One region of the Sphingomonas sp. M6A6_1c genome, then DNA from elsewhere that is predicted to be linked to it. Evidence: riboswitches for the same ligand, from Rfam matches in the RefSeq annotation. Region 1 holds a riboswitch; the other holds the start of a gene.

Region 1 (15,531 bases):
AACTGCCCGACAAGGCGATCGACGTGATCGACGAAGTGGGCGCGATGCAGATGCTGGTGCCGCTCAACAAGCGCAAGAAGACGATCACCGCCAAGGAGATCGAACAGGTGATCGCGACGATGGCGCGCATCCCGCCGAAGTCGGTCAGCACCGACGACAAGGCGGCGCTGGAAAGCCTCGAAACCGATCTGAAGCGCGTCGTCTTCGGCCAGAACAGCGCGATCGAGAAGCTCGCCTCGGCGATCAAGCTCGCCCGCGCCGGCCTGCGCGAGCCGGAAAAGCCGATCGGCAACTATCTGTTCACCGGCCCGACCGGCGTCGGCAAGACCGAGGTCGCCAAGCAATTGTCGTCGATCCTGGGCATTCCGCTCCAGCGCTTCGACATGAGCGAATATATGGAGCGGCATTCGGTCAGCCGGCTGATCGGTGCGCCTCCCGGCTATGTCGGGTTCGACCAGGGCGGGCTGCTCACCGATGCGGTCGACCAGAACCCGCATTGCGTGCTGCTGCTCGACGAGATCGAGAAGGCGCATCCCGACCTGTTCAACATCCTGCTGCAGGTGATGGACAACGGCCGCCTCACCGATCAGCACGGCAAGTCGGTGGATTTCAGGAACGTGATCCTGATCATGACCACCAATGCCGGTGCGTCGGACATGGCGCGCGAGACGGTCGGCTTCGGCAATCTCACCCGCGAGGGCGAGGACGAGCAGGCGGTGCAGAAGATGTTCACGCCGGAATTCCGCAACCGGCTCGATGCGATCGTGCCGTTCGGCTATCTGCCGACCGAGGTGGTCGCGCGGGTGGTGGACAAGTTCATCCTCCAGCTCGAACTCCAGCTCGCCGACCGCAACGTCCACATCAACCTGGACGATGCCGCCAAGAGCTGGCTGACCGAGAAGGGCTATGACAAGCTGTACGGCGCGCGTCCGATGGGCCGCCTGATCCAGGAGAAGATCAAGCAGCCGCTCGCCGAGGAACTGCTGTTCGGCAAGCTCGTCCATGGCGGCGAGGTTACGGTACGGATGAAGGATGGCGCTTTGTCCTTCGGCATCGAGCCGGCGGCACCGAAGAAGCCGAAGAAGAAGGGCAAGGCCGAACCGGTCGACGCGAAATAAACGTCGGACGATGATGGCAGAGCGGGCCGGACTGGCGACAGTCCGGCCCGTTTTCGTTTGGGAGTGCGAGGGCCGCGACATTCCGCGAAATTCCTCCCCCGCCAGGGAGTGCCGGGTTGAACGGCCGCCGGCCGTTCAAGGTCATGCCAGGGGCATGACCGACCCGGCACTGTGGCGCGGCGAAGCCGTGACGGAGGGGGAGGTAAGCAATGACTTCGGTTGCGTGTCCTCCCCCTCCGTCATGCCTGCGGCATGCCACCTCCCCCTTGCGGGGGAGGACTTTGGTCAAATGTCGTTTCACTAACCCTCCGGTCGCGCTACCGCCCGGTCAGCGCCGCCACCGCGACCCGCGTCGGCGTGGTCAGCCGTTCCGGCAGCGCGTCGAGCGCGAACCATTGCGGTCCCTCATGCTTGGTCGGCTCGCAATTGCGCGGCGTGCCGGTGAAGTCGCGGACGCGATAGACCGGCGCGACCCAATGCGTGCCGGCGTCGGTATCGATCTGGTCGACCCAGCACAGCCAGTCCGCAGCACCGACGGTGATGCCCAGCTCCTCCGAAACCTCGCGACGCATCGCCGCCTCGGCCGTTTCGAACAGGTCGATCTTGCCGCCGGACAGGCCCCAGCAGCCCGCCTCGGGCGGTTTCAGCCGGCGCAGCAGCAGGATCTGGCCATCGACGACGATCGCCGCGCCGCAGCCGACGCGCGGTTCGGACATGGAATGCATGCGGTCCTCCCTCGCGTACCATTTTGCCCGATCGCCCGGCACCGCGCAAATCGGCTTACCCCGTTGTTAACCAATGGTTTGCACTCGGCTGCTAGCCGCCAGCTCATGTCGAGCGCACCCGCAATACGATGGATCCTCACCGTCCTGTTGCTGGTCCTGACCACGATCGCGGCCGATCCCGCCCGCGCGGAGACGCACGTCCCGCTACGCGCCTGCATCCTCCCCGCCGCAGGCCAGGCGGACGGCCGCACCGCCGCGACGCTGTTCGCGCAGCCGCAGCGCTTCGATTGCGCGGGCAAGCAGACCAGTTACGGCCCGGGCGATTATTGGGTGCTGTCGCAACCGTTGCCCGCCACCGACGACGCAGCGCTGCGGGTGCGCCAGGCGAGCCTGTGGCAGTCGCGCGCGACGCTCTACGTGCTCTATGCCGATGGCGCGATCCGCCACACCGGCTTCACCAGCGCCAATGCCGGCCGGCACCTGCGGCTCGGGGCGATCATTGAACTCGCGCTGCCGCGTCACGCCGCGCCGCCGGTGCGATTGCTGTGGCACGTCGAGGGTGCGCTCAACCGCCGCGGCGTGCTGGTCGGGCCGACGCTGATCGATCGCGACGCCGCCGCGGCCGCCGACATGACGATGGCCGCGCTCTATGCGGCGTTCGCCGGCATGTGCCTCGCGCTGCTCGTCTACAATCTCGCTTTATGGGCGGCGCTGCGCCAGGCGTTCCAGCCGGCCTATTGCCTGATGGTGCTGTGCCTTCTCGGTTACGCCTTCACCTCGTCGGGGCTGCTCGGCCAGATCACCGGCATCGACAACAACGATCGCCAGCGGATCAACTACGTGCTGCTCGCCGGTTCGGCCGCCGCGGCATTGGTCTTCGCGCGCGCCTTCTTCGAACGTCGCGTGTTCGACGGCTGGCTGCGGTCGTACAGCAGCGCGGTCATCGCCTTCGTGTTGCTCGCCGCCGGCACCTATGCGTGGCTGACGCCGCGCTTCGCCGCGGTCACCGACCTGATCAGCACCGCGAGCTATCTGTTCGTCATCACCCTGCTCGCCCCGATCCTGATCCGCGCCTATCGCCGGCGCAGCAACTATCTGTGGGTCTTCGGCCTCGCCTGGGGGGCGCCGGTGGTGCTCGGCAGCGTGCGGATCCTGGCGGCGTTCAACGTCTTCGCCTGGCAATTGTGGATCGACAATTCGACGCTGCTGGCGATGGCGCTGGAGGCGGCGCTGTCGTCGCTCGGCGTCGCCTATCGTATCCGGCTGCTCAGCCTCGAGCGCGACGCGGCGCGCGAACAGGAGATCGCCGCCCGGCTGCTCGCCGCGACCGATCCGCTCACCGGCCTGCTCAACCGCCGCGCCTTCCTCGACGGCGCGATCGGCCGCGAGGACGAGCATCAGCTGATCCTCGTCGACATCGACCATTTCAAGCGGATCAACGAAACGATCGGTCATGACGGCGGCGACGAGGTGCTGCGCCTCATCGCCCGCTCGCTGCGCGCCGCCGCCACGCCCGAAGCGCTGGTCGCGCGGATCGGCGGCGAGGAGTTCGCGATGCTGGTGCGCGCGGATACGCCGCTCGACGCGCGCGCGGTGCTCGACCGGTTGCGCATGGAGCGGATGCCGTTCGACCTCGTCGTCACCGCCAGTATCGGCACCTGCACCGGCACGCTGACCCGCGAGACCGACTGGAAGGCGATGTACCGCTGCGCCGATCGCGCGCTGTTCGCCGCGAAGGCGGCCGGGCGCGACCGCGTCCGCCACGGCGACGCCCTCGTCCAGGTGGCATGACCCGCTGGCCGCCGTACCGGCTTTCTGGTACGCCGTGCGCGATCGGGAGGATAACGCGATGAGGGACCGTCGGAAACTGGCCGTGGCAGGGCTCGCGCTGGCCATGCTGCTCGCCCTGCGCCACCCGACGCCGGATATCCGATTGCTCACCCACGACATCGGCGATCCCCGCCCGCATCGCGTCCAGGCGGCGATCGACCTCGGGCTGGTCGGCGTATCGGTGCTCTACACCTGGACCGCGCACCGCTGACCGGACGCGGCGATGCCGGCATCGCCGGGCGAAACCATGCCGGCGCCGCCCGCGCTTGCGCCTGCTTCGACGCTGCCGCATAGCGAGGCCATGGATAATCCTATCGAAAGCCTGTCGTTCGAAGACGCGCTCAAGGAGCTCGAACGCATCGTCGGCCGGCTCGAAAGCGGCGAGGCGACGCTGGACGAATCGATCCAGCTCTACGAGCGCGGCGACCGGCTGCGCCAGCGCTGCGCCGAGCGGCTCGACGCCGCGCAGGCGCGGATCGAGGCGATCCGCCTCGATGCCGAGGGCAAGGCGACGGCGACGCGCCCCTTTGCCGCAGGCTGATCGCGTGACGACGACGCTCGACGCGGCCCTGGCGCGCATGTCCGCGGACATCGACGCGCGGTTCGACCGGCTGCTCGCGATCCCCGACGATCCCCGTGCCGATCTGTATCGCGCGATGCGGCATGCGGCGATCGGCGGCGGCAAGCGGCTGCGGCCGCTGCTGGTCGGCGCGACCGCCGACCTGTTCGGCGTCGACCGCGACTGTTCGGGCGACGTCGCGCTCGCGGTGGAGGCGATCCACGTCTATTCGCTGATCCACGACGATCTGCCGGCGATGGACGACGACGACATGCGCCGCGGCAAGCCGACCGTGCACAAGGCGTATGACGAGGCGACCGCGATCCTCGCCGGCGATTGCCTGCACGCGCTGGCGTTCGAGATCCTCGCCGATCCCAGGACGCACGCCGATCCCTTCGTCCGCGCCGAGCTGGTGATGGAACTGGCGCGCGCCTCCGGGCCGAGCGGCATGGCCGGCGGGCAGATGATGGACCTCGTCGCCGAACGCTCGCGCTTCGATCTCGCCACCGTCACCCGGTTGCAGCAGATGAAGACCGGCGCGCTGATCTCCGTCTCGGTCGAGCTGGGCGCGATCCTCGGCCGCGTGCCGCCGGAGGGACGGCGCAGCCTGCACGGCTATGCGCACGACCTCGGCCTCGCCTTCCAGATCGCCGACGACCTGCTCGACGCCGAGGGCGACGAGGCGGTGGTCGGCAAGGCGCTGCGCAAGGACGGCGAGGCGGGCAAGGAGACGTTCCTGTCGCTGCTCGGCGTCGATCGCGCGCGCGAGCAATGCCGCATGCTCGTCGACCAGGCGGTACAGCACCTCCACGGCTACGGTTCCGAGGCCGACGTGCTGCGCGAGGTCGCGCGCTACGTCGTCGAACGCGATCGCTGAAGGGAAACGACATGGCAGAGCGGATCGGCGTCTATCCCGGCACCTTCGACCCCATCACTTTGGGGCATATGGACATCATCCGGCGCGGCGCGAAGCTGGTCGACCGGCTGATGATCGGCGTCACCACCAATCCCTCCAAATCGCCGATGTTCACGATCGAGGAACGGATGGCGATCGTCCGCCGCGAGGTGGCGGGGATCGGCGGCACGGTCGAGGTCGTCGCCTTCGATTCGCTGCTGATGGACTTCGCCGAACGCCAGGGCGCCAAGGTCATCATCCGCGGCCTGCGCGCGGTGGCGGACTTCGAATATGAATATCAGATGGCGGGCATGAACCAGCAGATCAATCCGCGGGTCGAGACCGTCTTCCTGATGGCCGACGTCGCGCTGCAACCGATCGCCAGCCGCCTGGTCAAGGAGATCGCCCTGTTCGGCGGCCCGATCGGCAAATTCGTCACCCCCGCCGTCTGCGCGGAAGTGGTCGCCCGGGTCGAGGTGATCGGCCGCAAGGGCAGCTGAGGGCGTTCCGCCCGTTACCGCACGGCCAGGGCCATCGGACAGGGGGGCATGACGAGGCTCGATCGATCTCCCCAACGACTCGTCACTCCGGACCCGTTCCGGGGTCCACCGGGCCGCCGTTGCGCGCCTGCCCCTCAAGCCTCTCTCCTCGCCGCAGAGTAGGCCCCGGAACGGGTCCGGGGTGACGACGTGAGTGCGATAGCGGATCGACCAGCGGGGCAGCGACGCGCGACGCAGACAAGCATCAGGAACGTCTGACCACGTTCAGTTTGGTGCAATCCGCATTTTGTTCTAAGCCGCCGGCACCACCCAAGGTTGGATATTCCATGCGCCCGTTCGCCCGTCTGTTTGCGTTTCTTCTCTGCCTGTTCGCCTTGCCCTTCGCCGCGGCTGCCGCCGCCGCGCAGGCGGTGCCCGGGGTCGCCGAGCGGGCGACCCCGCCCGCGACCACCGACAAGGAGAATCTCTGGCTGATCGATCTGTCGGACGGCGGCCGGGTAACGATCTGGCTGCGCCCCGATGTCGCGCCGAAGATGGTCGAGCGGGTCAAGACGCTGACCCGGCAGGGCTTCTACAACGGTCTGCTGTTCCATCGCGTGATCGACGGCTTCATGGCGCAGGGCGGCGATCCCAAGGGCGACGGCACCGGCGGATCGACGCTGCCCAACGTCGCCGCGGAGTTCAACTATCTGCCGCACGTCCGCGGCGCGGTGTCGGCGGCGCGCGCCGACGCCGAGAACAGCGCCAACAGCCAGTTCTTCATCGTCTTCCAGCCGCGGCTCAGCCTCGACAAAAAATATACGGTGTTCGGGCGGGTGATCGACGGGATGCAATATGTCGACGCGATCGAGCGCGGCGAGCCGCCCGCCAATCCGACCCGCATCGTCCGCGCCTATATCGCCGCCGACAATCCCCCGCCCTACACGGCCGCTGCCGCACCGACGCCGGTGACGCTCGGCGCGCCGGTGACGCTGCCCGGCGCAGGCCCGGCCGGCACCGCCGCGCCCAAGCGTGCGCCCGCCGGGGCCGCGCCTGCGCGCAAGTGAGGGTCGACCTTTTCGACTTCGACCTGCCGGCCGAACGGATCGCGTTGCGCCCGGCGGTGCCGCGCGACGCGGCGCGGCTGCTCGTCCTCGACGGCGAGGCGACGCGTGACCTGACCGTCGGCGCCCTGCCCGGCCAGCTTCGCGCCGGCGACTGCCTCGTGTTCAACGACACGCGCGTCATCCCGGCACAGCTCGAGGGGCGGCGGGGCGATGCGGCGATCGGTGCGACGCTGCACAAGCGCGAGGGACCGCGCCGCTGGCGTGCCTTCATCCGCAATGCCAAGCGGCTGCGCGACGGCGACACGATCGACTTCGGCGCGGGGGTCGGCGCGCGCGCCTCCGATCGCGGCGAGGACGGCAGCTTCGCGCTCGACTTCGCCGGCGACGAGCCGGTCGAACTGCTGCTCGAGCGTGCCGGCCGCATGCCGCTGCCGCCCTATATCGCCGCCAAGCGCCCGACCGACGCGCAGGATGCGACCGATTACCAGACGATGTTCGCCGCCGAGCCCGGTGCGGTCGCCGCGCCCACCGCGGCGCTGCACTTCACCCCGGCGCTGGTCGACGCGCTGGCGGCGGCGGGGATCGCGCACGAGACGCTGACGCTGCACGTCGGCGCCGGCACCTTCCTGCCGGTCAAGGCGGAGGACACCGCCGATCATCGCATGCACGCCGAATGGGGCCGGATCGACGCCGCGACCGCCGACCGGCTCAACACGGTGCGCGCGAACGGCGGCCGGGTGATCGCGGTCGGCACCACTTCGCTGCGCCTGATCGAGAGCGCCGCGCGCGCCGACGGCGTCATCGCGCCGTTCGAAGGCGACACCGCGATCTTCATCACCCCCGGTTATGCCTTCCGCGGCATCGACGGGCTGGTGACCAACTTCCATCTGCCCAAATCGACCCTGTTCATGCTGGTATCGGCACTGATGGGGCGGGAGCGGATGCAGGCGGCTTACGCGCATGCGATCGCCGCGGGGTATCGCTTCTACAGTTATGGCGATGCGTCGCTGTTGCTGCCGGCGCGCGGGTGATGCTGCTCGCGCTCCTGCTCCAGGCCGCCGTTCCGGCCTTGCCGGTGCCCGCGGTGCCCGGCCAGCCGCCGGCGACCTTCGTCGTCGAGCCGGTCGGCATGACGATCGCCGGTTTCGATAGCGATGGCGATGGCCGTACCTCCCGCGTCGAACTCGATGCGGGCGTGCGGCGCAGCTTCGCCGCGATCGACAGCGGCAAGGCGGGGACGATCGGCTATATCGCCTTCGCCGATTGGGCGGAGCGCTGGCTGGGCGACCGCAACGCGCTGCCGAGCCCGTTCGAGGTCGACAGCGACGGCGACAATCGCATCACGCTCGCCGAGTTGCAGGCGACGTTCGCGCGCATTTTCGCGCGACTCGACGTCGACAAGGACGGCGTCGTCACCCGCAAGGAGCTGCTGACGATCCGCGCCATGGCCGGCCGGACGATGGGACCGCCCGGCAAGCGCAAGCGCTAGGCGGCTCAGCCGCCGCCGATCCCCTCGATCACCACCCCCGACCCCGCGCAGGTCGGACAGGCGTCGTCGCCGATCCGTCCGCTGCCGTTGCAGCGCGGACAGACGTTCTCGCCCGTGCCGGGGGTGCCGGCGGGGGCCTGATCGCCGGGCGCCATAGGTTCGTCGGCCATGATCCATCTCCTTGTTGTCGCGCCCCAACGCTCGACACCGCCGGCCGGCTTCGCCAAAGCGGAGCGATCATGTCCTCGCGTTTCGCCTTCACCATCGCCGCCACCGACGGCCGCGCCCGCACCGGCTCCATCCAGATGCATCGCGGCACGATCCGCACCCCCGCCTTCATGCCGGTCGGCACCGCCGCGACGGTCAAGGCGATGAAGCCCGCCGACGTCGCGGCGAGCGGCGCCGACATCATCCTCGGCAACACCTATCACCTGATGCTGCGCCCCGGCGCGGAGCGGGTGGCGCGGCTCGGCGGCTTGCACGGCTTCATGGGCTGGGAACGGCCGATCCTCACCGATTCGGGCGGCTATCAGGTGATGAGCCTCGCCGACCTCACCAAACGCTCCGAGGAGGGCGTGTCGTTCAAGTCGCATCTCGACGGCACCCGCCATCTGCTCAGCCCGGAACGGTCGATCGAGATCCAGCGCCTGCTCGGCTCCAACATCGTCATGGCGTTCGACGAGCTGGTCCCGACCACCGCGACGCGCGAGGTGCAGGCGGCGGCGATGGAGCGGTCGATGCGCTGGGCGAAGCGCAGCCGCGCCGCGTTCGACGCGGGCGGCGAGCATGGCGCGAGCAATGCGATCTTCGGCATCCAGCAGGGCGCGCTGGACGAAGGGCTGCGCAAGGCGTCGGCGGATGCGCTGATCGACATCGGCTTCGACGGCTATGCGGTCGGCGGCCTCGCGGTCGGCGAGGGGCAGGAGGCGATGTTCGGCTGCCTCGACTTCGCGCCCGCGCAACTGCCCGCGGACCAGCCGCGCTATCTGATGGGGGTCGGCAAGCCCGACGATATCGTCGGCGCGGTCGAGCGCGGCATCGACATGTTCGACTGCGTCATGCCGACGCGGTCGGGGCGGACGGGGCAGGCGTTCACCCGCGGCGGGCCGATCAATCTGCGCAATGCGAAATTCGCCGAGGACCAGGGGCCGCTCGACGCCGAATGCGCCTGCCCCGCCTGCACGACGTGGAGCCGTGCGTATATCCATCATCTCGTCCGGTCCGGCGAGATTCTCGGCGCAATGCTGATGACTGAGCATAATATCTGGTTCTACGAACGCTTGATGGCGGACCTGCGGCAGGCCATTGCAGCCAGGGAACTGACCCCGTTCGCGAACGCGTTCCGCGCGCGCTATAAGCGGGGCAAGGGAGAGTAATATGTCGGATCAGCCCAATGAGATTCTCGCCGCGGCCGCCGCGGCCAAGGCGCAGCAGGACGCCGCCGCGAAGACTCGCGATCCGTCGACCAAGAGCCATTGGCCGATGCGGATCATCGGCGTCGGCATCGGCTCCGCCGCGGTCGCGGCGGCGGTGCTGTTCGCCAATTCGGGCAAGAAGCAGGACTGACCGGCCCGAAACGCGTTTCCCATCGCGATTGCAAACTTTGCATGTTGAGCGCTACCATTTGCACTTGCGGGAACAGGTGCTGCGCTGCACAAAGAGCGTGCCTTTCAGGCATCCTCTCCTAAAAACTTTTACGGCCGGTCGTCTCGATCGGCCTTTCTTTTTGCCCTGACATCCGGCACGTCGTGGCCACCGTGTTCGGGCGGATAGACAAGAAACGGCAGGAGAGGAGCCGCCGGCAAGACCGGCAACGGCCCGACCGGATGGGCGGGGGATGCGAGCCCGCGGCTCTCCCCCGCCGCCTCTTCCGGCATCACCAGCACGAGGCACCGCCAAGATGATCGCGATCGGAACCAGGGTCGATGAAACCGGCACGTTGATCCGCGACGGCGGCGCCTTCTATCTGCGCCGCGATTCGGGCGGCCGGTTCGAGCTGGAGCTGCACCGCACGCCGGTCGATCTGGTCGAGAAGCGCGTGCGGCTGGTCGGCACGTTGGTCGGGCCGGATCTCGTCAACGCCGATGGCGTGGCGCCGGCGTGAAGACCCCGCCCCCGTCCGACGACTATGCCCGCGGCCGGCGCGACGGATTGCGGCTGGCGCTGGCGATCCTCGCCGTCGAGGAAGCGAAATGGGCGGCGTTGCTGGGCGAGAGCCCGTCGTGGCGGACCAATGCGACGCGCGAGGTGCGCTACAAGACGCTGCAGGTCGCGCAGACCCGCGTGCAGACCGCGCTCAACCGCCTCACGCCGAAGGGCGAGGCGGCGGCGATCGACACGGAACTCGCCGCCGCGCTCGACAAGCTCGGCCTGTAGCTCAGCCCGCCGCGGGCGCGGTGCGGAGCGTGATCCGGGTGATCTCCGGCGGCCGGCCGAGGCGCAAGGCGAAGCCCGGCCACAGGCCGGTGCCGTTGCTGACGTAGAGCGTCATGCCGTCCACCGCATACCGGCCCGACACGAAGCCACCGTTCGCGGGCCTGAACAACCGGTCGAGCCCGACGATCATCCCGCCATGCGTATGGCCGGACAGTTGCAGCGCGACGCCGCGCGCCGCCGCCAGGCGCGCGTTGCGCGGCTGATGGTCGAGCAGGATGACCGGCGCGGCCGGCGGCCGGTGCGCCAAGGCGGCGTCGAGATCGGGGCCGGCCTCGCCATGCGACGGCGCGGAGGCGTCGGTCACCCCGGCGAGCACGAGCCCGTCGCCACCGCGGGTCAGCACGCGATGCGCATTGGGCAGCATGCGAAAGCCGAGCCCGGACAGGTGCCGCATCCAGCCGGCATAATCGAAGAAATATTCGTGGTTGCCGGGAATCGCATAGACGCCGTCGGGCGCGCGCAACCCGGCGAGCGGGGCGACGTCGGCGCGGCGCATGTCCACCGATCCGTCGATGAAGTCGCCGGTGACGACGATCAGGTCGGCGCCCGCTTCATTGGTCCGGTCGACGACCGCCCGCGTCCAGCGCTGCGGGAACAGCCGGCTGATATGCAGGTCGGTGAGCTGCACCAGCCGATAGCCGTCGAACGACGGTGGCAGGTCGCTTACCGCGACGGTGACGTCGCGGACCGGCGGCACCCGGATCGCGCCGGCAACGCCGATCGCGGCGAGCAGCGCCGCGACGCCGGCGATACCGTAGCGCGCCGCGTCGGGTGCCCCCGCCACCTCGCGCCGGACCAGCATCGTGGCGAGCGTGCCGAGATCGAGCACGATCTGGAGCAGCGCGAGCAGCACGAGCGCGCCGAAGGCCCAGTTGAACAGGATGACGATGCCGCGGGGGAATTCGGGGGCGAACACCGATCCCGACGAAAGGCGGCTCCAGAAATGATATTGCGAGGCGGCGAGCAACGTCACCGCGACGCCCCCCTTCGCCCAGAACGGCAGGGACAGCGGCAACAGCCAACGGACGATGACGTACAGGGACGGCGTCGCAAAGATCAGGTGGAAGATCGTCATTCTCCTTGGCGCGCCACGCGGCCGCGTCGCCGTCCCGTCACGCCGCCCGTCGATCAGCTCGGGTGCGCGGCGCTCTCGACGGCGGCCTCGCTCGTGTCGGTCGGCGTCACCGCGACCGAACCGACGTCTGCCTCCGCCTGTTCGGCGAGTTTCATCTGCTCATAGGCGATTTCGAGATCCGCGACACCCGAACCGGTCGGCTGGATCGGCAGATCGCCGAAGCCTTCGGCGGGGCTAGCGTGGTCGGCGGGGTTGGTGGTCTCGGTCATCATTCTCTCCTTGTCAGCGGCGTCAACGCATCGTCGCGGGGACCGGACGCATGACGCCTTCCGTCAGGACAAAAATCACCTCGATCAGGAACTTAGATCAGGATGACGCATTAGGGGCCGGTTCGGGAGAAAGCATCGCCACCTCTGGCCTGCCGGCGTCCGGGCACTGCCGGGAGGCGTCATGACCCATGTGCTGATCATCGAGGATTCCTATCTGTTCGGGCAGTTCGTCTCCGACGCCGCGCTGCTCGCCGGGGCCGACAGCACCGAGATCGCCGAGACGCAGGCGGCGGCGGAAGCGGCGGCGCAGCGCTGCACGCCGGGGATGATCATCGCCGACGTCAAGCTCGCGCACGGCTCGGGGGTGAGTGCGGTCGAGCGGATCGCCGGGGGCCGCCACATCCCGATCCTCTACGTCACCGGCTATCCCGAACGCTGCGGCGAATGTCCGCCGGGATCGACGGTGATCGAAAAGCCGGTGTCGCACGACACGCTGCAACGTTCGATCAGCCGCCTGATCGACGATCAGGCCGCGCTTCTCGCCGCGCACTGACGCGGTCGAGGTGGAGCCGCCACCACGGATGCGGCGACGGCTCCGACAGTCCTGGAGAACTGCACACGAAGGATCGGGAGAACCCTTCCTGCTGCGCACGGGCTCTAATGGTTAACGGCCGCAAGTCGACCGGAAACGGGCTATGTACGATACCGTACAGAGTGCCGGTCGCCCGCGCTCGCCTGCGCGATTGGCAAAGCCGGCGGTAGCGGCTAAGTCGATCGGCGGTGCCGGTTCCCGGTGCCATGATCGCGTCGGTGCCCTTCGCAAGGGGGCGTAAATGGGAATGCGGTGCGGGGCTTCGGCTCCAATGCCGCGGCTGTCCCTGCAACTGTAAGCGGCGAGTGACGGACACATGCCTTCCCCTGTCGGGAAGGCGGCCACTGGCAAGGGTTCGCCCGATCCGGGAAGGCCGTGCCCCGAACCATGACCCGCGAGCCAGGAAACCTGCCGGCGATAAGGTCGCTCTTGCTTTGGTCCAGGGGATGGCCGGGGCACGGTGTTCCGTCTGAGCGACGAAGACCCATGCGGTTGGCCCGCATCGGTGCGTGGCGCGGGCGACATGCGAAGCGCCCGTCCGTCGCTCGCGCATCGGCGATATGTGGCCCCACCGTGCTTTCGTCGTCGCGGCGCTCGCGAAGGAACATCCGTGGCCGATCCCCTGCCCCATGCCGCCTCCCGGCTTACCAAGGTGCCCGTCACCATCGTCACCGGCTTCCTCGGCGCCGGCAAGACGACGCTGATCAGCCATCTGATCCGCAACGCCAATGGCCGCCGGCTCGCGGTGGTGGTCAACGAATTCGGCACTTTGGGCGTCGACGGCGACATCCTGAAGGGCTGCGCGATTCCCGACTGCCCGGCGGAGAATGTCGTCGAACTCGCCAACGGCTGCATCTGCTGCACCGTCGCCGACGATTTCATCCCGACGGTGGAGACGCTGCTCGCACTCGATCCGCGCCCCGACCATATCCTGATCGAAACCTCCGGCCTCGCGCTGCCCAAGCCGCTGCTGAAGGCGTTCGACTGGCCGGCGATCCGCTCGCGCATCACCGTCGACGGCGTCATCGCGCTGGCGGATGCCGAGGCGGTCGCCGCCGGCCGCTTCGCCACCGATGTCGCCGCGCTCGACGCGCAGCGCGCCGCCGATCCGGGGATCGACCACGAGACGCCCCTGGCCGAGGTGTTCGAGGACCAGCTCGCCTGTGCCGACATGGTGCTGCTGACCAAGGCCGATCTCGCCGGGCCGGAGGGCGTCGCCGCCGCCCGCGCGGTGATCGCCGCCGAGGCGCCGCGGCCGGTGCCGGTGGTCGAGCTGGTCGACGGCGTGATCGATCCCGCGGTGATCCTCGGCCTCGACGCCGCCGCCGAGGACGACATCGCCGCCCGCCCGTCGCATCACGATGGCGAGGACGAACATGAGCACGACGATTTCGACAGCCTCGTCCACGAGACCGGCGAGATCGACGACCCAGCGGTGCTCGTCGCAGCGATCGAGCGGCTCGCGCGCGAGTCCGACGTTCTGCGCGTCAAGGGCTATGCGGCGGTGCGCGGCAAGCCGATGCGGCTGCTCGTCCAGGCGGTCGGCGCGCGGGTGCGGACGCAATACGACCGGCCGTGGCGGCCGGACGAGGCGCGCGCCACCCGGCTGGTCGTCATCGCCGAGCACGACCGCATCGATCCCGCGACGATCGGACCCGTGCTGAACGGCTGAGCACCCACGATGCATATCGTCTTCCGCGAGAGCCACGGGCTGGAGGAGACCGCCACGCCGCGCGATCTCGGCCAGCGGCCGGCGGATCTCGTCGTCCTGTCCTTCTCCGACAGCGACCTCGGCGCGTTCGCCGCCGGCTGGCATGCCGCGCGCGGCGGCGGCGTGCCGCTGCCGTCGCTGCGGCTCGCCAACCTCGCCGATCTCGCGCATCCCTTGTCGGTCGATACCTATGTCGAGCGCACGCTGGCGGGCGCGAAGGGGATATTGATCCGGCTGATCGGCGGCCGCTCCTATTGGTCCTACGGCCTGCAACAGGTCGAGGCGCTGGCGCGGACGCAGGGCATCGCGCTGGCGGTGCTCGCCGCCGACGGGCGCGAGGACGCCGCGCTGGCCGCCGCCTCGACCGTGCCGGGCTCGACGCTCGGCCGACTCGCCGCCTTGTGCGACACCGGCGGCGCGGTCGCGGCACAGGCGGCCCTCGCGCAGCTCGCGCTCGCCGCAGGGCTGGCGGCGGGACCGGTGCGCGGGGTGCGCGCGGTTCCGCCGGTCGGCGGCTGGACCCCGGCGGACGGCGTCACCTGCCCCGCGGCGCTCGCGATGCGGCCGGCGGCGCGGCCGCGGGTGCTGCTCACCTTCTACCGCTCCTATCTGCTCGCCGCCGATCTCGATCCGGTCGCGGCGCTCGCCGGGGCGCTGACGGCGCGCGGCTTCGACGTCGTCCCGCTGTTCGCGCCGTCGCTCAAGGATGCGCACGCGCGCGGCTGGATCGCGCGCTGGGTCAGGGCGCTGGCCCCCGTCGCGATCCTCAACGCCACCGCCTTCTCGGCGCGCGACGATGCCGAATCGCCGCTCGACGGCGCCGACGTGCCGGTCTTCCAGGTCGCGCTCGCCACCTCGACGCAGGCCGCCTGGGCGGAGAGCGCGCGCGGCCTGTCGCCCGCCGATCTCGCGATGCACGTCGTCCTGCCCGAGGTCGACGGCCGCATCTTCGCCGGGATCGCCAGTTGCAAGCAGGATGCGGTGCGCGATCCCGATCTCGATTACGCCCGCCGCGCGCATCGCGCCGACCCCGCCCGCATCGCGGCGATCGCCGATCGCGTCGCCGCCTGGGTCTCGCTCGGCCGGACCGCACCGGCGGCGCGGCGGCTGGCGCTGATCCTCTCCACCTATCCCGGCAAGAGCCACCAGGTGGCGCATGCGGTCGGGCTCGACGCGCTCGCCTCGGCGGAGGCGATGCTCGCCGACCTCGCCACGGCCGGGCACGCGGTCGCGGCCGGCGCGCCGCTGGCCGAGGCGTTGACCGCGGAGCGGCTATGCTGGCCGGT
Region 2 (15,531 bases), 180 kb from region 1:
TCATCGACAGCCTCAATGCCTATCTGCAATCGATGCCGAGCGAGCAGTTCCTTATGCTCCAGATGCACGAGCTGCTGACCTATCTGGGTCAGCGCGGGGTCGCCTCGCTGCTGATCCTCGGGATGCACGGCATCCTCGGCGATGTACGCGCAGACATCGATCTCAGCTATCTCGCCGACACCGCGGTCCAACTCCGCTATTTCGAGGCGTTCGGCGCGGTGCGGCAGGCGATTTCGGTGATCAAGACGCGCACCGCCCGCCACGAGCGCACGATCCGCGAATTCCGCATCGGCGAGGGCGGCATCCATCTGGGCGAGCCGCTGGCGTCGTTCCAGAACGTGCTGAGCGGCGCGCCGAACTTCTCGGGCGATAGCAACACGCTGCTCACGCCCGCCGACGGCGGCGGCGGCTGACCATGGACGACCGCGTCCTCATCCTCGCGCCGCGGGGGCGCGACGCCTTCGTCGCCGCCGACCTGCTGCGGCGCGGGGCGATTTCAGCGGAGATCGTCCCAGATTTGGCGACGCTGGTCGCCGAACTGGCGCGCGGCGTCGCCGCGGTGCTGATCACCGAGGAGGCGCTGGTCGCCGGCGATCGCTCGGCGCTGGCCGCCTGGGTGGCGGCGCAGCCGGCCTGGTCCGACCTGCCGTTCGTGATGCTCGCCAACGGCGGCCGCGCGCCGCGGTCGGCGGCGGCGGCGCAGCGGCTGGACGAACTCGGCAACGTCGTGATGCTCGAACGGCCGCTGCATGCCGAGGCGATGCTCGGCGCGGTCCGCTCGGCGATCAAGGCGCGGCAGCGGCAATATGAGCTGCGCACCGCCGCAGCGACGCTGGAGGCGGCGGTGGCGCAGCGCACCGCCGAGCTCGAGGCGGCACGCGACAGCCTGGAATTCGCACTCGAGGCGGCGGGCATGGGCAGCTGGGATCTCGACGTCGCCAGCGGCGACATCCGTCGCAGCCCGCGCCACGACGAGATCTTCGGCTATGGCGTGCCGCAGCCGCAATGGTCGGTCGAGCGGCTGATCGGCCACGTCGACCCGGCACAGCGCGACGAGATCGCCGCGGCGCTGGACGATGCGGCGCGCACCGGTACGCTCGATGTCGAATGCGCAATCCAGGGCGCCGACGGCAGCCGCCGCTGGATCAGCAAGAAGGGACGGATGCGCTACGCCGCCGATGGGACGCCGGAACGGCTGACCGGCGTCGTCGCCGATATCACCACCCGCAAGGAGGCTGACGCCCAGCTCGCCCAGGCGCAAAAGATGGACGCGATCGGCCAGCTCACCGGCGGCGTCGCGCACGATTTCAACAATCTGCTCACCCCGATCGTCGGCAGCCTCGACCTCGTCCGGCGGCGGCACAAGGACGACGAGCGCACGCAGCGGATGGTCAGCGGCGCGATGCAGGCGGCCGAGCGTGCCGCGACGCTGACCCAGCGGCTGCTCGCCTTCGCGCGGCGCCAGGCGCTGCAACCCAAGGCGGTCGACGTCGGCGCTTTGATCGAGGGGCTGGTCGATCTGATCCGTCGTTCGCTGGGGCCGACGATCAAGGTGACGATCGAGGTCGCCGACGATTTGCCGTCGGCGCGGGTCGATCCCAACCAGCTCGAACTCGCCCTGCTCAACCTCGCGATCAACGCGCGCGACGCGATGCCGGGCGGTGGCCAGCTGACGATCACCGTCGGCGGCGCCGTGGTCGACGAGCGCAATGCGATCGGCCTGTCCGCCGGCCGCTACGTGCGCATCCTGGCGAGCGATACCGGCATCGGCATGGACAAAGCGACGCTGGCGCGCGCGACCGAGCCGTTCTTCTCGACCAAGGGCGTCGGCAAGGGCACCGGGCTCGGCCTGTCGATGATCCACGGCCTCGCCGCGCAATCGGGCGGCACGCTGGCGCTGGCGAGCGAGCCGGGCCGCGGCACCCGTGTCGAGCTTTGGCTGCCGGCGACGCAGGAGGAGCCTGCGGTGGTCGCCGATCATCGCAACGAGCCGGTCACCGCGCGTCGCGCCGCCAAGATCCTGCTGGTCGACGACGAGGACATCGTCCGCTTCGCCACCGCCGACATGCTGCGCGACATCGGCTATCAGGTCGTCGAGGCGGCCTCGGGCAGCCAGGCGCTGGCGGCGATCCGCGGCGGCGTCGACGTCGACCTGCTCGTGACAGATTATCTGATGCCGGGGATCACCGGCGCGGCGCTGATCAGCGAATTGCGCGCCACCGGCCACCACCTGCCCGCGCTGCTGATCACCGGCTATGCCGCGACCGGCGCCGACGTGCCCGGCGACGTGCCGCGGCTCGCCAAGCCGTTCCGCCAGGTCGATCTCGCCGCGCGCGTCGATACGTTGCTCCACCAGCCGCCCAAGAGCGCCAAGGGGCTACGCGTCGTCCGCTGACGCGAGGCGCGGCAGCCGGACGATCGCGCCGCACGGCGGCACCATCTCTATCATCCGTTCGAGCGGCAGGCCCGCGCGCTGCGCACGGACCGCCGCGATCGGCCCGCCGTGGCCGATCACCAGCACGTCCGCCGCGCGCGGCAGGCCGTCCCAGGCGGCGCGGGCACGGCGGGCGAGGTCGAGCCCGGTCTCGCCGCCACCCGGGCGGAAGTCGCGCGGATGCGTCATCATCCGGTCCATCAGATCGCCGGTCTCGCGCCAGATCGCATCCCAGCGCCGCCCTTCCCACGTTCCGAAATCACGCTCCAGCCAGCGGGGATCGTCCTGCACCGGCCGCCCCGTCAGCCGCGCGACCATGTCGGCGAGCCGCCGCGTACGGCGCGCGCCGGAATGGACGATCGTCGCGAACGATTCGGCTGCGAGCTCGACCGCCAGCCGCCGCGCCAGCGCCGCGCCCGCGCGGCTCCATCCCATGTCGGACCGGCCGTAGCACCGCCCCGCCCAGGCCTTCGCCACCGGCGGATGGCGGACGAGCAGCACCTGCGCGCTCACCCCGCCGCCACTGCGAGCAGCAACGTCAACTGGCCGACATAGGCCGCGAAGCCGAGGCAATCGCCAGTGCTGCCGCCGATCCGCCGCCGCAGGAACCGCGCCAGCCACCACAGGATCGCCACGCCGACCGCCGCATCGACCAGCACCGGCATCGGGCTCAACCACGCCAGCGGCAGCACGCCCGGCAAGGTCAGCGCCAGCGCGGCGAGCGCGCGGCGCGGCGGCACCCCGCCCGTCCGCGCCGCCATCCCCTCCGCCACCGGCGGCAGGATGGCGGCGAGCAGCACCGCCCACAACCGCCCCGCCGCCGCCGCCGCGACGATCGCCGCCGCCGCCAGCATCGGCGGCAGCGCGACGATCGCCGCAAGCCGCAGCCCGACCATCAATCCCAGGCCGAGCGCGCCATAGCTGCCGATCCGGCTGTCGTGCATGATCCGGAGCGCCACCTCGCCGCGCGCGGTGCCGCCGAAGGCATCGCAGAAATCGGCGACCGCATCCTCGTGGAAGGCGCCGGTCAGCAGCGCCTCGACCGCCAGCGCGAACAGCGCCGCGATCACCGGCGGCCACCACGCCTGCGCCGCGACGAAGACTCCGGCGGTCACCGCCCCGATCAGCGCACCGACCAGCGGCAGCCACGCCATCGCCCGCGCGAAGCCGTCGCCCGCCGCCGCCGCGCTCAGCCGCGTGAGCGCCGGCACCGGCACGCGGGTGAGAAACTGCACCGCCAGCAACGGCGGCGCCCATAAAGGCGCGCGCGCCATCAATCCGCCCGCTCGGCGCCGATCGCGTCGAGCCGGGCGACGTCGCGGAGCAACGCCGCCGCCGCATCGAGCAGCGGCAGCGCGACGAGCGCGCCACTCCCCTCGCCCAGCCGCATCCCCCAATCGAGCAGCGGCTCCAGCCCGAGCTGCGCCAGCGCCGTGGCATGACCCGGCTCGGCCGAGCGATGACCGGCGATCATCGCGCGCATGCTGCCGGGGGCGAGCCGCTCGGCGACCAGCGCCGCCGCGGTGGCGACATAGCCGTCGAGCAGCAGCGTCGCGCCACGCGCGGCGCCGCGCGCGAAGAATCCCGCGATCGCGGCGATCTCATAGCCGGCGACCGCGGCGATCGTCCCCCGCGCATCGCCGGCCAGCCCCGGCGCGACCCGTGCGACCGCATCGGCGACGATCCGCGTCTTGGTGGCAACCATATCCGCGTCGGCACCGGCACCCCGCCCGACCGCATCCGCGGCGGGCAGGCCGGTCAGCAACGCGGTGAGCGCGGCGGCGGCGGTCGTGTTGCCGATCCCCATCTCGCCGGCGATCAGCAGCGCCGCGCCGTCGTCGATCGCGGCATCCGCCTCCAAAGCGCCGACCCGCCACGCCGCTTCGAACTGCCCGGTATCCATCGCGGCACCCCGTGCGAGACTGGCGGTGCCGTCCGCCACCCGCGCGTCGCGAAAGAAGACGGGCGGGGCCGCCGGCTTCGGCCCGGCCACGCCGACGTCGACCAGCCGCAGCGGACAGTCATGCGCCGCGGCGAGCGCGTTGCTGGTCGCGCGGCCGGCGAGGATCGTCGCCACCATCATGCCCGTCACCGCCGACGGCCACGCCGACACGCCATCGGCAACGCAGCCGTGATCGCCCGCAAACAGCACGATCCGCCGTGGCCGGGTGTGCGGATCGAGCCGGTCCTGCGTCCGCGCCAGCCGCACCGCGATATCCTCCAGCCGCCCCATGCTGCCGCGCGGCTTGGCGAGCGCATCGAGATGGGCGCGAACGTCGTCGTCGGTCATGCGGCGGTCCTTGCAAGCGCGATCAGCGCGTCGATGTCGAGCACCCGTTCCAGCGTCGCGGCGATCACGTCGAGCGCCGTATCGATTCCCTCGCGCCGATCGAACCCGTCCGACACGACACCGAGCGGCGCGAGCAGATGCGCGCGCGCGGCGGAATCGTCGAACAGGCCGTGGACGTAACAGCCGGCGATCCGGCCATCCTGCGCGCTTGCCCCGTCCGCGGCGCCATCGGCGAAGCGGAGCAGCGGCGGCGTGCCCGCGTCGGTCGACGTGACGCCGGCATGGATCTCATAGCCGGTGAAGCCGATGCCGGCACCGATCTCGCCGGTGATCGCCCGCGTCCTCTTGTCCGCGGCGATCACCGTATCGACCGGCAGCAGCCCCAAGCCCGCGACCGTCTCCGCCGGCCCCTCGACCCCCAGCGGATCGGCGATCGTCCGCCCCAGCATCTGATAGCCGCCGCAAATCCCCAGCACCCGCCCGCCGCGGCGGACGTGCGCGGCAAGGTCGACGTCCCAGCCCTGCGCGCGGAAGAAGGCGAGGTCGGCGATCGTCGCCTTGCTCCCCGGCAGCACGACCAGCGCGGCATCGCCCGGCAAGGGCCGGCCCGGCGGGATCATCGCCAGCCGCACGCCGGACTCGTGCGCCAGTGCATCGAAATCGTCGAAATTGGCAATCCGCGACAGCATCGGCACCGCGATCGTCACCCCCGCGCCGCCGCTCTCCCGCCCGAGCGCCACCGCATCCTCGGCGGGCAGCCGCGCCGCCTCCGCCAGCCACGGCACGACGCCGATGCTGCGCCAGCCGGTGCGATCGGCGATCGCGGTCACGCCGTCCTCGAACAAGGCGGGGTCGCCGCGGAATTTGTTGACGATGAAGCCGTGGATCATCGCCGCATCCTCCGGATCGATCACCGCCTTGGTCCCGACCAGGGCGGCGATCACCCCGCCGCGGTCGATATCGCCGACCAGCACCACCGGCACCCCGGCGGCACGCGCGAAGCCCATGTTGGCGATGTCGTTGCGGCGCAGGTTGATCTCCGCGGGCGACCCCGCCCCCTCGACCACGACGATATCCGCCGCCGCCGCCAACCGCCGATAGGCATCGAGCACCTCGCCGAGCAGATCGGGCTTGCGCCGCCAATAGTCCCCCGCCGCCAGCGTCCCGCGCGACCGGCCCGCGACGACGAGCTGCGAGGTGCGGTCGCTCTGCGGCTTGAGCAGCACCGGGTTCATGTCGACGCTCGGCGCGACGCGCGCGGCGATCGCCTGCAACGCCTGCGCGCGGCCGATCTCGCCGCCGTCGGCGGTGACCGCGGCGTTGTTCGACATATTCTGCGGCTTGAACGGGCGGACGACAAGGCCACGGTTGGCGAGCGCGCGGCACAGGCCGGCGACGAGCACCGACTTGCCGACGTCGGAACCGGTCCCCTGCATCATCACCGCGCCCATGCCAGCGCTCCGACCATGATCCACAGCAGCAGGCAGGCGATCCGGTAGCGGCGCAGCGCCCGCGCCAGATCGGCGGCATCCGGCGCCGGCCCCGCGCCCAGCACCGCCCGCTGCGCCGGCTCGCCGTCATACGACACCGCGCCGCCCAGCCGCCGCCCCAGCGCCCCCGCCATCGCCGCCTCGGGCCAGCCGCCGTTGGGCGAGGCGTGGCGGCGTGCGTCGCGCAGCATCGTGCGCCAGCCGCCCCACCCCGCCAGACAGATCAGCCCGCCCGACAGCCGCGCCGGCAGCCAGTTGACCAGATCGTCCGCGCGCGCCGACGCCCAACCGAACCGAATGAGCCGCGGCGTGCGATGCCCGACCATCGAATCAGCGGTGTTGATCGCCTTGGCCGCGAACAACCCCGGCAGACCGGCAACGAGGAACCAGAAAGCGGGCGCGACGACGCCGTCGCAGAAGCTCTCGGCAAGGCTTTCGATCGCCGCGACGGCGACGCCGCCCTCGTCGAGCCGGTCGGTATCGCGTCCGACGATCATCGCCACCGCCTGCCGCGCCGCCGGCAGGTCGCCATGCGCCAGCGGCGTCAGCACCGCCGCGACATGATCGTACAGGCTGCGCTGCGCCAGCCCGGTCGCCCCGATCGCCACCACCGTAACCAGCCCCCAGCGGTCCCCCGCCAGCCGCTCTATGCCGACGCCGGTCAGCACCGACAGTCCGACCAATATCGCCAGCAGCGCCACCCCGCCCAGTCGCTGCCGCAGCGCATCGCCACGGTTCCAACCCCGCTCGACCGCATCGATCAGCGCGCCCACCGCCACCACCGGATGCCGCCAGCGCCGAGGATAGCCGAACGCCGCCTCCGCGATCAGCATGAGGAGCAGCGGCAGCGCATGGCTCACCGCGCGATCGGCAGGATGAAGCGCTGGCCGGCCGGGGTGACGCCGATCTCGACCTCTACCCCATAGGCCTGCGCGATCAGCGGCGCGGTCAGCACCGTATCCGCCGGCCCCGCCGCGACGACGCGCCCGCCGCGCAGCAGCACCGCATCGTCGGCGATCCGCGCCGCGAGATGCAGGTCGTGCAGCACCAGCACCACGCCGCTTCCCGCTCGGGCGACACCGCTCAGCCGCGCGAGCACGTCGAGCTGGTGCGCCGGATCGAGGCTGGCGAGCGGCTCGTCGGCGAGCAGCCAGTCGGGCTCGCCCGCCAGCACCCGCGCGAGCAAGGCCCGGCCGCGCTCGCCGCCCGACAACCGCTCGACGCCGCGCGTCGCGAAGCCGGTCATGTCGGTCGCCGCCAGCGCGCGCGCCACCGCGGCGCGGTCGTCGTCGGTCTCGCCCCAGCGGCCGCGATGCGGCAGCCGCCCGAGCCCGACGAGCGTCGCGACATCGATATCCCAATGCACGTCCGCCGCCTGCGGCAGCAACCCGATGGCGCGCGCCCGCGCCCGCCGGTCGAGCGCCTGCACGTCGACCCCGTCGAGCGTCGCCGCGCCCCGGTCGGGCCGGCGCAGCGCGGCGAGACAGCCAAGCAACGTGCTCTTGCCCGCACCGTTCGCGCCGAGCAGCGCGGTCACCCGCCCACGCCGGAACGCGAAGCTGACGTCGTCGAGCACCCGGTTGCCGCCGAGCGTCAGGCCGATCCCCTCGGCCGCCAGACCGGTCATGCGAGCCTCCGGCGCATCGCGACGAGCAGATAGAGGAAGAACGGCCCGCCCAGCATCGACATCGCGATGCCGAGCCGCAGCTCGCTCACCGTCGGCGCGATCCGCACCAGCGCATCGGCCAGCGTCAGCAGCAGCGCACCGCCCAGCGCCGAGGGCAGCAGGATCGCCGACGGTCGATGCCCGGCGAACGGCCGCACCATATGGGGCACGATCAGCCCGACGAAGCCGATCTGCCCCGCCGTCGCCACCGACGCCCCGACGGTCAGCGCCACCCCGGCGATCACCAGCCATTGCAGCCGCGCCGGATCGACCCCCATCGACCGTGCCGCCTGTTCGCCGAGCGTCAGCGCGTCGAGCGAGCGGCCGGTGGCGAACAGCAATGCCGCACCGACCGCGACCAGCGGCGCGGCGACCTTGACGTCGTCCCAGCTCCGGTCGGTCAGCGCGCCGAGCAGCCACGTCACGATCTGCGACGAGACGAACGGCGTCGGCGCGAGGCTGATCGCAAGGCTGGTCAGCGACCCGAAGATGCTGGTGAGGATCATCCCCGCCAGCGTGAACAGGATCAGGCTACCCGAGCGGCCCGCGATCAGCGCGAGCAACGCCATCGTCACCCCCGCGCCGACCAGCGCGAAGCCCGGCAACAGCCATATCTGCGCGGCATAGCCGAAATAGAGCGCCAGCACCGCGCCGAACGCCGCGCCTGTCGACACGCCGAACAGCCCCGGATCGGCGAGGGGATTGCGCAGATAGCCCTGCATCACCGCCCCCGACAGGCCGAGCGCCGCGCCGACGACCAGCGCCAGCACGGTGCGCGGCAGGCGCAGCTCGACGATGATGATCGAACGCGGATCGGTGGCGGTCCACGCGTCCCACGGCACCCACACCTTGCCCGCCGCGACCGACAGCGCCGCGACGGCGAGCAGCGCGACCACCAGTCCGATATTGAGCCGCGTCATGCCCCGAATCCCCCGCGCACCTGTCGCAGCCGCGCCATCGCCGCGATGATCGTCGGCCCGCCGCAATTCATCAGCCGCGTCGGATAGGGGGCGACGGTGATCCGCCCCGCCAGCCGCCGCACCGCCGGATGCGACGTCATCCGATCCTCGCCGACGTCCGCCGCGGCGGTCGACAGCAAGACGCGCGGTGGCCGCGCGACGAGATATTCGAGCGGCAGCACGTCCCATTTCTTCAAGCCATAGACCGCGCTCATGTCGCGAAACCCGGCGCGGCGCAGCAGTTCGGCAGGCAGCGTGCCGCTACCCGGCACCAGCCCGCCCGACTGCCAGATCAGCGCCGGCACCGGCGTCACCGCCGCCGGCCGCGCCGCCGCCGCGATCCGCGCCGCCAGCGCCACGCCGCGCTGCGGATGGCCGACGACGCGGGCGATGTCGCGCACCTGCTCCTCGCTCTCCACGACCGTATCCGGCACCGGATATTGGACGATGCGAATCTTCATCCGGGTCAGCGCCGCGATCGTCGCGGGCGCGACATGCGGGCCGGTCAGCACCATGTCGGGCGCCAGCGCCACCACCTCCTCCGCGGTGCCCGAGGTCGCGGTGAAGCGCCTCGCCTGCGTCAGGGGAATCGAGGTCGCGCGCGGGTCCTGCGAATAATGGCTGATCCCGGCGATCTGCGCGGGGTCGGCGACGTGCATCAGCACCGCGTCGATACACGGATTGATCGACACGATCCGCGGGGGCCGCGGCGGCGGGGCCGCCGACAGCAGCGGCAGCGCGGCGAGCGCAACGGCGAGCGGCCGGATCAATATTCGACGCCCTTCTGCGCCTTGAACCCGGCATTGTAGGGATGTTTCACCTCGCCGAACTCGGTGACCAGATCGGCGATCTCCAGCAGCTCGGGCCGGGCATGGCGGCCGGTGATGCAGATATGCTTGGTCAGCGGCCGGTCCTTGAGGAACGCCACGATATCGTCGATCGCCAGCGTCCCGTCGCGCAGCACGATGTTGAGCTCGTCGAGGATGACGAAATCGATTCCCGGATCGAGGATCATCGCCTTCGACCGCTCCCATGCCGCCTGCGCCGCGGCGATGTCGCGCGCGCGGTCCTGCGTATCCCAGGTGAAGCCCTCGCCCATTACCTCGAACGTCGCGAGATCGGGATGCGCCTCGAAGAAGTTGCGCTCGCCCGTTTCCCATTTGCCTTTGACGTACTGGAGGATCGCGACCTTCAGGCCCCAGCCGATGCTGCGGATCGCCATCCCGAAGGCGGAGGACGACTTGCCCTTGCCGTTGCCGGTGTGGACGATCAGCAGGCCGCGTTCGAGCGTACGGCGCGCCTGCATCTTCTCGCGCGCCGCGGCGACCTTCGCCATGCGGGCGTTGTGACAGGCATAGTCGTCGGTCATGAGCGATACTCCTCGAGGGCCGCGGCGAGGCGGGTGAGCGCCGCCGCGCCGCGCGGCAGGCCGATGCGCAGCCGGTCGGCCCGGTCGGCAAAGGGACGGGTCAGGATAGCATGATGCGCGAGCGTCTCGAACAGCCGCGCGGCATCGTCGCAGGCGATCAGCCGGAACAACGGCGCGCTGCCGGCCAGCGCCAGCCCGGCCTCGTGCAGCACCGTATCGAGCAGCACCCCCGTCTCGACGATGCGGCTCGCCTGCGCCCGCCGCCATGCGGCATCGCGATAGGCGGCGGTGCCGATCGCGACCGCCGGCGACGACACCGGCCAGTCGCCGAGCATCGCGCGCAGCCCGCCGGCGATCCCCGCCCCCGTCACCACAAAGCCGAGCCGCAATCCCGGCAGACCATAGAATTTGCCGAACGATCGCAACACGATCAGCCGGTCAGACGCCTGCGGGCACAGGCCGGGCGCAGGGTCGGCATAGGCTTCGTCGAGCACCAGCGGCATCGTCGTCGCCAGCAGGCCGGCCGGATCGGCGATGCGCCCGTCGGGATTGGCCGGGCTCGCCAGCACGAACAGGTCGTGGTCGCCCGGCCCCTCCGCCACCAGTTCCGCCTCCGGCCACGCCGCGCGATGCCCGGCATAGCCGGGATGCCGCACCGCCGGCGCGCGGGCGCTGATCAGCGGCGCGAGCAGCCGCATCGCCAGATCGGTCCCCGGCACCGCGACGACCTGCGCCGCGTCGGCGACGCCGAACGCCCGCGCCGCCGCCGCTTCCAGCGCCGCGATTTCCGTCGGTTCGGGCAGGCGATCGAGCCCCACGAGCGTCTCGACCGGCCAGCTCCACGGCGCAATCCCGGTCGACAGGTCGATCCAGTCCGCGCGGCCGAACGCCGCGCGCGCCTCCGCCACCCGCCCGCCATGAGCGCAGAAGGTGGCCCAGGGATGCGGGGCGGTCGGGCGCGGGACGATCATCAATAGGTCAGGCGAACGCCGCCGAAGGCCCCGCGCCCCGGCTGGCCATATTGCAGGATCGTCTGATAGCGCGCGTCGAACGCATTCTCGATCCGACCATAGACCTCGACATGGTCGACGATCGGGAAGGACGCGCGCACGTCGGTGACGACATAGCCGTCGAGCCGCTGCGTGTTGGACGCATTGTTGAAACTGTCCCCCACCGCGGTGACGGTCGCGCCGGTGGTCAGCCCGAACGGCCAGCGATAATCGGCGTTGACCGACACGCTGTTGTCCGGCCGCCGCGCCAGGTCGCGGCCGGCATTGGCGGTGCCGGTCGAACGGTTCTTGGCATCCAGATAGGTGTAGGCGGCGCTGACCGTCAGCGCCTCGACCGGGCGCAGCGTCAGCGCGAATTCGACGCCCTGCGCCCGCGCCCGCGCGACATTGTCATAGGTGCCGAACGGCCGGTCGGCGCAAATCCCCACCGACGTGTCGCAGGACACGAAATTGATGAGGTCGAACGAGGTGCGGCGGAAATAGGTCGCGCTCGCCTCGACCGCGCCGTCGAGCGCCTTCTGCGTCACGCCCGCGTCCCAGCCGCGCGAGCGTTCGGGGCGCAGCGCGCCATTCCCATATTCGCTCTGCAACTGGTACAAGGACGGCGCCTTGAACCCTTCCGAATAGCTCGCGCGGATCGCGGTCGCGCCGTCGTTGGGCGTATAGACGCCGCTGCCCGACCAGGTCGTCGCGCCGCCGAAGCGATTGTGATCGTCGTGGCGCACGCCGCCGGTCGCGGTCAGCCCGGCGATCGGCGTCACCGCGAGCTGGCCATAGACGCTGAAGATCCGCGCCCGTCCCTGCGTCACCGGCCCGCCGTAGCTCGCCGTGGTGAAGCGCGACACCTCACGCTCCGCGCCGAAGGTGGCGAACACCGCGGAACTCAGATCGGCGACGCCCTGATATTCGATCCGGTCGTTGCGCCCTTTGCCAGCGAAGGTCTCGGTCGGCGTGCCGTCGGGATCGTAATTGTGCCGGTTGGTATCGGTGTGCGCATAGCCGAAGCGGTTGCGCAATTTGCCGCCAAACAGCGCCGCGTTGAGGCCGGCATAGCCGGTCCACTGCTCGGACTCGCCGTATTCGCGGGTGTCCTGCAGAGGGAAGCCGCCGTCGATATCGGTGCGGCCGTTGGAATAGAAACCGCGCAGGTCGACCGACACGGTCGACGCCAGCGCGATGCCGAGGCTGCCGTTGGCAGCATAGTTGCGATAGCCGTCGCGCTCCGTGCCGGGCGCATAGGCCGAGATGCCCTCGGTGGTGTAATAGCCGCCGCCCAGGCTCGCCGACACCGGCCCCATCTTGCCCGAGACGTTGGCGAAGCCCTGCCCGGTCTCGTGCCAGCCGCCCTCGACGCGCGCGTTGACCGCGACCTGTTCGGTCGGCTGGCGGGTGATGAGGTTGACGACGCCGCCGATCGCCTGACTGCCCCACAGCACCGATTGCGCGCCGCGCAGCACCTCGATCCGCGCGATATTGCCGATCAGCAGCCCGCCGAAGTCGAAGCCGCCGCCCGGCGACGAGGGATCGTTGAGCTTGATCCCGTCGATCAGCGCGACGGTCTGGTCGCTCTCCGCGCCGCGGATGTTGACCGAGGTCGCGGTGCCGACGCCGCCGTTGCGCGTCACGCTGACGCCGGGCGTCTGGCGCAGCAGGTCGGCGACGACGACCGCCTGCCGCTGGGTGATCGTCGCGGTGTCGAGGACGGTCACCGCCTGGCCGACGGTGGACGCGGGCCGCGCCTCGCGATTGGCGGTGACGAGGATGTCGCTGCCGGCGTCGGCGACCTGCTCCAGGCCACTGGTCGATTGCGCATTCTGTCCGAAGGCAGGTGTCGCGACCGCGATGCACGGCAGCAGGATGAGACAGGCGTATTTCGTCACGATGGTTTTCCCCTCGTTGCAACAACGGGAGCACGCACCGCGGATTCGCCGGAACCTTTGGTCCGCCGCGCAACGCCCCCAACATCGTCGTCTCGCGAGGAAACCCTCGATCGCGCCGGCACACCCCGTCCGCACGAAGGACAACCGCGACGGGCAGGTCTCCTGGCTCGCGGGTCGTCGCCCTGCCCGGCCTTCCCGGATCGGGATGATCCAGTGGCACACGGAGGAGCAGGGCTCGCCGGTCACAGTTGCGGGGGCAGCCCCGGCTGGCGAGCCTCAGGCTCGCTTCCGGGTTCCCTTTTCATCCCATCTCTGGGAACCTGTCGCATCGGCGCCCCTATAACCCCGCGGAGACGAAGGCAAGATGATCGCAGCCAAGACGCTGTTCCTGGGCGGTGCCCGCTCGGGCAAGAGCCGGCTGGCGCAGGCCGCCGCCGAGCGCTGCGCCGGCCCGCTCCATTATCTCGCCACGGCCGAGGCATGGGACGGCGAGATGACCGACCGCATCGCCCGCCACCGCGCCGACCGCGACGCGCGCTGGACGACCGTCGAATGCCCGCTCGCGCTGCCCGAGGCGATCGGCGGGATCGGGACGGGCGCGATCCTGATCGACTGTCTGACGCTCTGGCTGACCAACGTGATGCTCGGCGACCACGATGTCGCGGCGCGATCGGACGCCCTGCTCGCCGCGCTCGCCGCGACCCCGCTGCCGCTGTTCGTCGTCAGCAACGAGGTCGGCCTCGGCATCGTCCCCGACCATCCGCTCGGCCGCGCCTTCCGCGACGCCGCGGGCCGGCTCAACCAGCAGGTCGCGGCGGCGATGCGCGAGGTCTATTTCGTCGCCGCCGGCATGGTGCTGCCGTTGCAGCCGTTTCCGGGACGGGAGTCCTGACGGCCGCCCCCAATTCCTCCCCGGCACGGGGAGGAATGTACCGAAACGCCCTCACCCCACCAGCAGCCGATATCCCACGCCCAATTCGTTGGCGATCACGCTTCCCGTCGCGCTCGGCTCCTCCAGCTTCAGGCGCAGGTTGCGCACGACGATGCGCAGATATTCGACCCGCGGATCGTCGTCGCCGCCCCAGGCCGCCGCCAGGATGCGCTGGTGCGTCACCACCCGCCCGGGATGGCGGGCGAGCACCGCGAGCACGTCATGCTCCTTGCGCGTCAGATGGAACGCCTCGCCGCCCCGCCGGACGATCCGCTGGTCGAGGTCGATCTCCAGCCCGTCGCGGCGGATGACGCTCGCCGCCGCCGCATCGATGCCGCGGTGGCGCAGCGCCGCGCGCAACCGCGCGAGCAATTCCTCGCCGTCGAAGGGCTTGGTGACGTAATCCTCGGCGCCGAGATCGAGCGCCGCGACCTTCTGGTCGGTCGCGTCGCGCGCCGAGACGACGAGGATCACCGCATCGCCCGCCCGGCGGATCAGCGGCACCAGTTCGAGCCCGTCGCGATCGGGCAGGCCGAGGTCGAGCAGTACCGCGTCGGGCGTCTCGGCGGCGACCGCCGCGAGCGCCTCGCGGCCGTTGATCGCCTCGACCACCGCATAGCCGGCGCGTTCCAGCGTGTTGCGCAACAGCCGGCGGATCGGCTGTTCGTCGTCCACCACCAATATCTTGGCCGCCATCAGTCGCGCTCCTCCGCCATGTCGCGCACGATCAACGCCGCCGGAAAGGACAGGCCGAAGCGCGCGCCCGCCCGATCCTGCCGGTTCGCCGCCTCGACGCCGATGCCCATCGCCGCGGCGAACGCCTTGACGATCGCCAGCCCCAGCCCGGTGCCGCCGATCGCGCGATCCGAACCGGCGAAGCGGCGGAAGGTGTCGAACACCTCCGCCTCGCGCCCCGGCGGCAGGCCCGGCCCCTCGTCCTCGACCGACAGCAGGATGACGCCGTAGCGATGGCGCGCCTCGACGCGGATCGGCGTGCCGGGATCGGCATAGCGGCCGGCATTGTCGAGCAGGTTGAGCAGGCAATGGTGGAGCAATTGCTGGTCGGCGCGGACCAGCGGCAGGTCGGGCGGCACGTCAAGCTGCACCGCATGCCCCTCAAGCGCGCGGCGGGCGTCATGCGCCGCGCCGGCGACCGCATCGGCGAGGTCGACCGCCTCCATGCGCAGCGTCAGCGCCCCCGCCTCGACCCGCGCCATGTCGAGCAGGTTGGCGACGAAGCGATGCAGCCGCGCCGCCTCGCCCTCGATCGTCGCGATCAATTCCGGCGTGGCGCCATGATGCAGCTCGGCGGCCGCGGCGATCACCGCGGTTAGCGGCGTGCGCAGATCGTGGCTGACCGACGACAGCAGCGCGGTGCGCAGCCGCTCGCGCTCGCGCATCGCGCCGAGGTCGCGCGTCTCGATCTCCAGCCGCAGCCGTTCGAGCGCCAGCGTCGCCTGTTCGACGAGGTTCATGAACAGCGGGATCTGGTCGGGGCGCAG

The links. A riboswitch is a leader RNA that binds a small molecule or an ion and turns the genes downstream of it on or off. The one in region 1 is predicted to bind cobalamin.
Region 2: it holds a riboswitch for cobalamin, as region 1 does, so the genes downstream of both, ACLBWH_RS12805 (TonB-dependent receptor plug domain-containing protein) here and cobW (cobalamin biosynthesis protein CobW) in region 1, are expected to answer to the same signal.

Annotation. Positions count from the first base shown of each region.
Region 1 covers NZ_JBKEZO010000005.1:175,953-191,483, reverse strand. Annotated here, with positions in the region: gene clpA (ATP-dependent Clp protease ATP-binding subunit ClpA) at 1-1,118, shown strand, start outside; gene ACLBWH_RS12035 (NUDIX hydrolase) at 1,436-1,843, opposite strand; gene ACLBWH_RS12030 (diguanylate cyclase) at 1,949-3,634, shown strand; gene ACLBWH_RS12025 (hypothetical protein) at 3,693-3,884, shown strand; gene ACLBWH_RS12020 (exodeoxyribonuclease VII small subunit) at 3,975-4,214, shown strand; gene ACLBWH_RS12015 (polyprenyl synthetase family protein) at 4,252-5,109, shown strand; gene coaD (pantetheine-phosphate adenylyltransferase) at 5,121-5,627, shown strand; gene ACLBWH_RS12005 (peptidylprolyl isomerase) at 5,954-6,673, shown strand; gene queA (tRNA preQ1(34) S-adenosylmethionine ribosyltransferase-isomerase QueA) at 6,670-7,704, shown strand; gene ACLBWH_RS11995 (EF-hand domain-containing protein) at 7,704-8,162, shown strand; gene ACLBWH_RS11990 (hypothetical protein) at 8,168-8,332, opposite strand; gene tgt (tRNA guanosine(34) transglycosylase Tgt) at 8,402-9,538, shown strand; gene ACLBWH_RS11980 (hypothetical protein) at 9,540-9,728, shown strand; gene ACLBWH_RS11975 (DUF5818 domain-containing protein) at 10,063-10,266, shown strand; gene ACLBWH_RS11970 (hypothetical protein) at 10,263-10,538, shown strand; gene ACLBWH_RS11965 (metallophosphoesterase) at 10,540-11,673, opposite strand; gene ACLBWH_RS11960 (hypothetical protein) at 11,727-11,942, opposite strand; gene ACLBWH_RS11955 (hypothetical protein) at 12,124-12,495, shown strand; cobalamin riboswitch at 12,734-12,964, shown strand; gene cobW (cobalamin biosynthesis protein CobW) at 13,145-14,206, shown strand; gene cobN (cobaltochelatase subunit CobN) at 14,216-15,531, shown strand, end outside.
Region 2 covers NZ_JBKEZO010000005.1:351,944-367,474, reverse strand. Annotated here, with positions in the region: gene ACLBWH_RS12865 (ATPase domain-containing protein) at 1-413, shown strand, start outside; gene ACLBWH_RS12860 (ATP-binding protein) at 416-2,395, shown strand; gene ACLBWH_RS12855 (histidine phosphatase family protein) at 2,378-2,947, opposite strand; gene cobS (adenosylcobinamide-GDP ribazoletransferase) at 2,944-3,708, opposite strand; gene cobT (nicotinate-nucleotide--dimethylbenzimidazole phosphoribosyltransferase) at 3,708-4,724, opposite strand; gene ACLBWH_RS12840 (cobyric acid synthase) at 4,721-6,175, opposite strand; gene cbiB (adenosylcobinamide-phosphate synthase CbiB) at 6,163-7,074, opposite strand; gene ACLBWH_RS12830 (ABC transporter ATP-binding protein) at 7,071-7,841, opposite strand; gene ACLBWH_RS12825 (FecCD family ABC transporter permease) at 7,838-8,800, opposite strand; gene ACLBWH_RS12820 (ABC transporter substrate-binding protein) at 8,797-9,609, opposite strand; gene cobO (cob(I)yrinic acid a,c-diamide adenosyltransferase) at 9,606-10,208, opposite strand; gene ACLBWH_RS12810 (aminotransferase class I/II-fold pyridoxal phosphate-dependent enzyme) at 10,205-11,179, opposite strand; gene ACLBWH_RS12805 (TonB-dependent receptor plug domain-containing protein) at 11,179-13,098, opposite strand; cobalamin riboswitch at 13,234-13,437, opposite strand; gene cobU (bifunctional adenosylcobinamide kinase/adenosylcobinamide-phosphate guanylyltransferase) at 13,466-13,990, shown strand; gene ACLBWH_RS12795 (response regulator transcription factor) at 14,042-14,725, opposite strand; gene ACLBWH_RS12790 (DUF4118 domain-containing protein) at 14,725-15,531, opposite strand, start outside.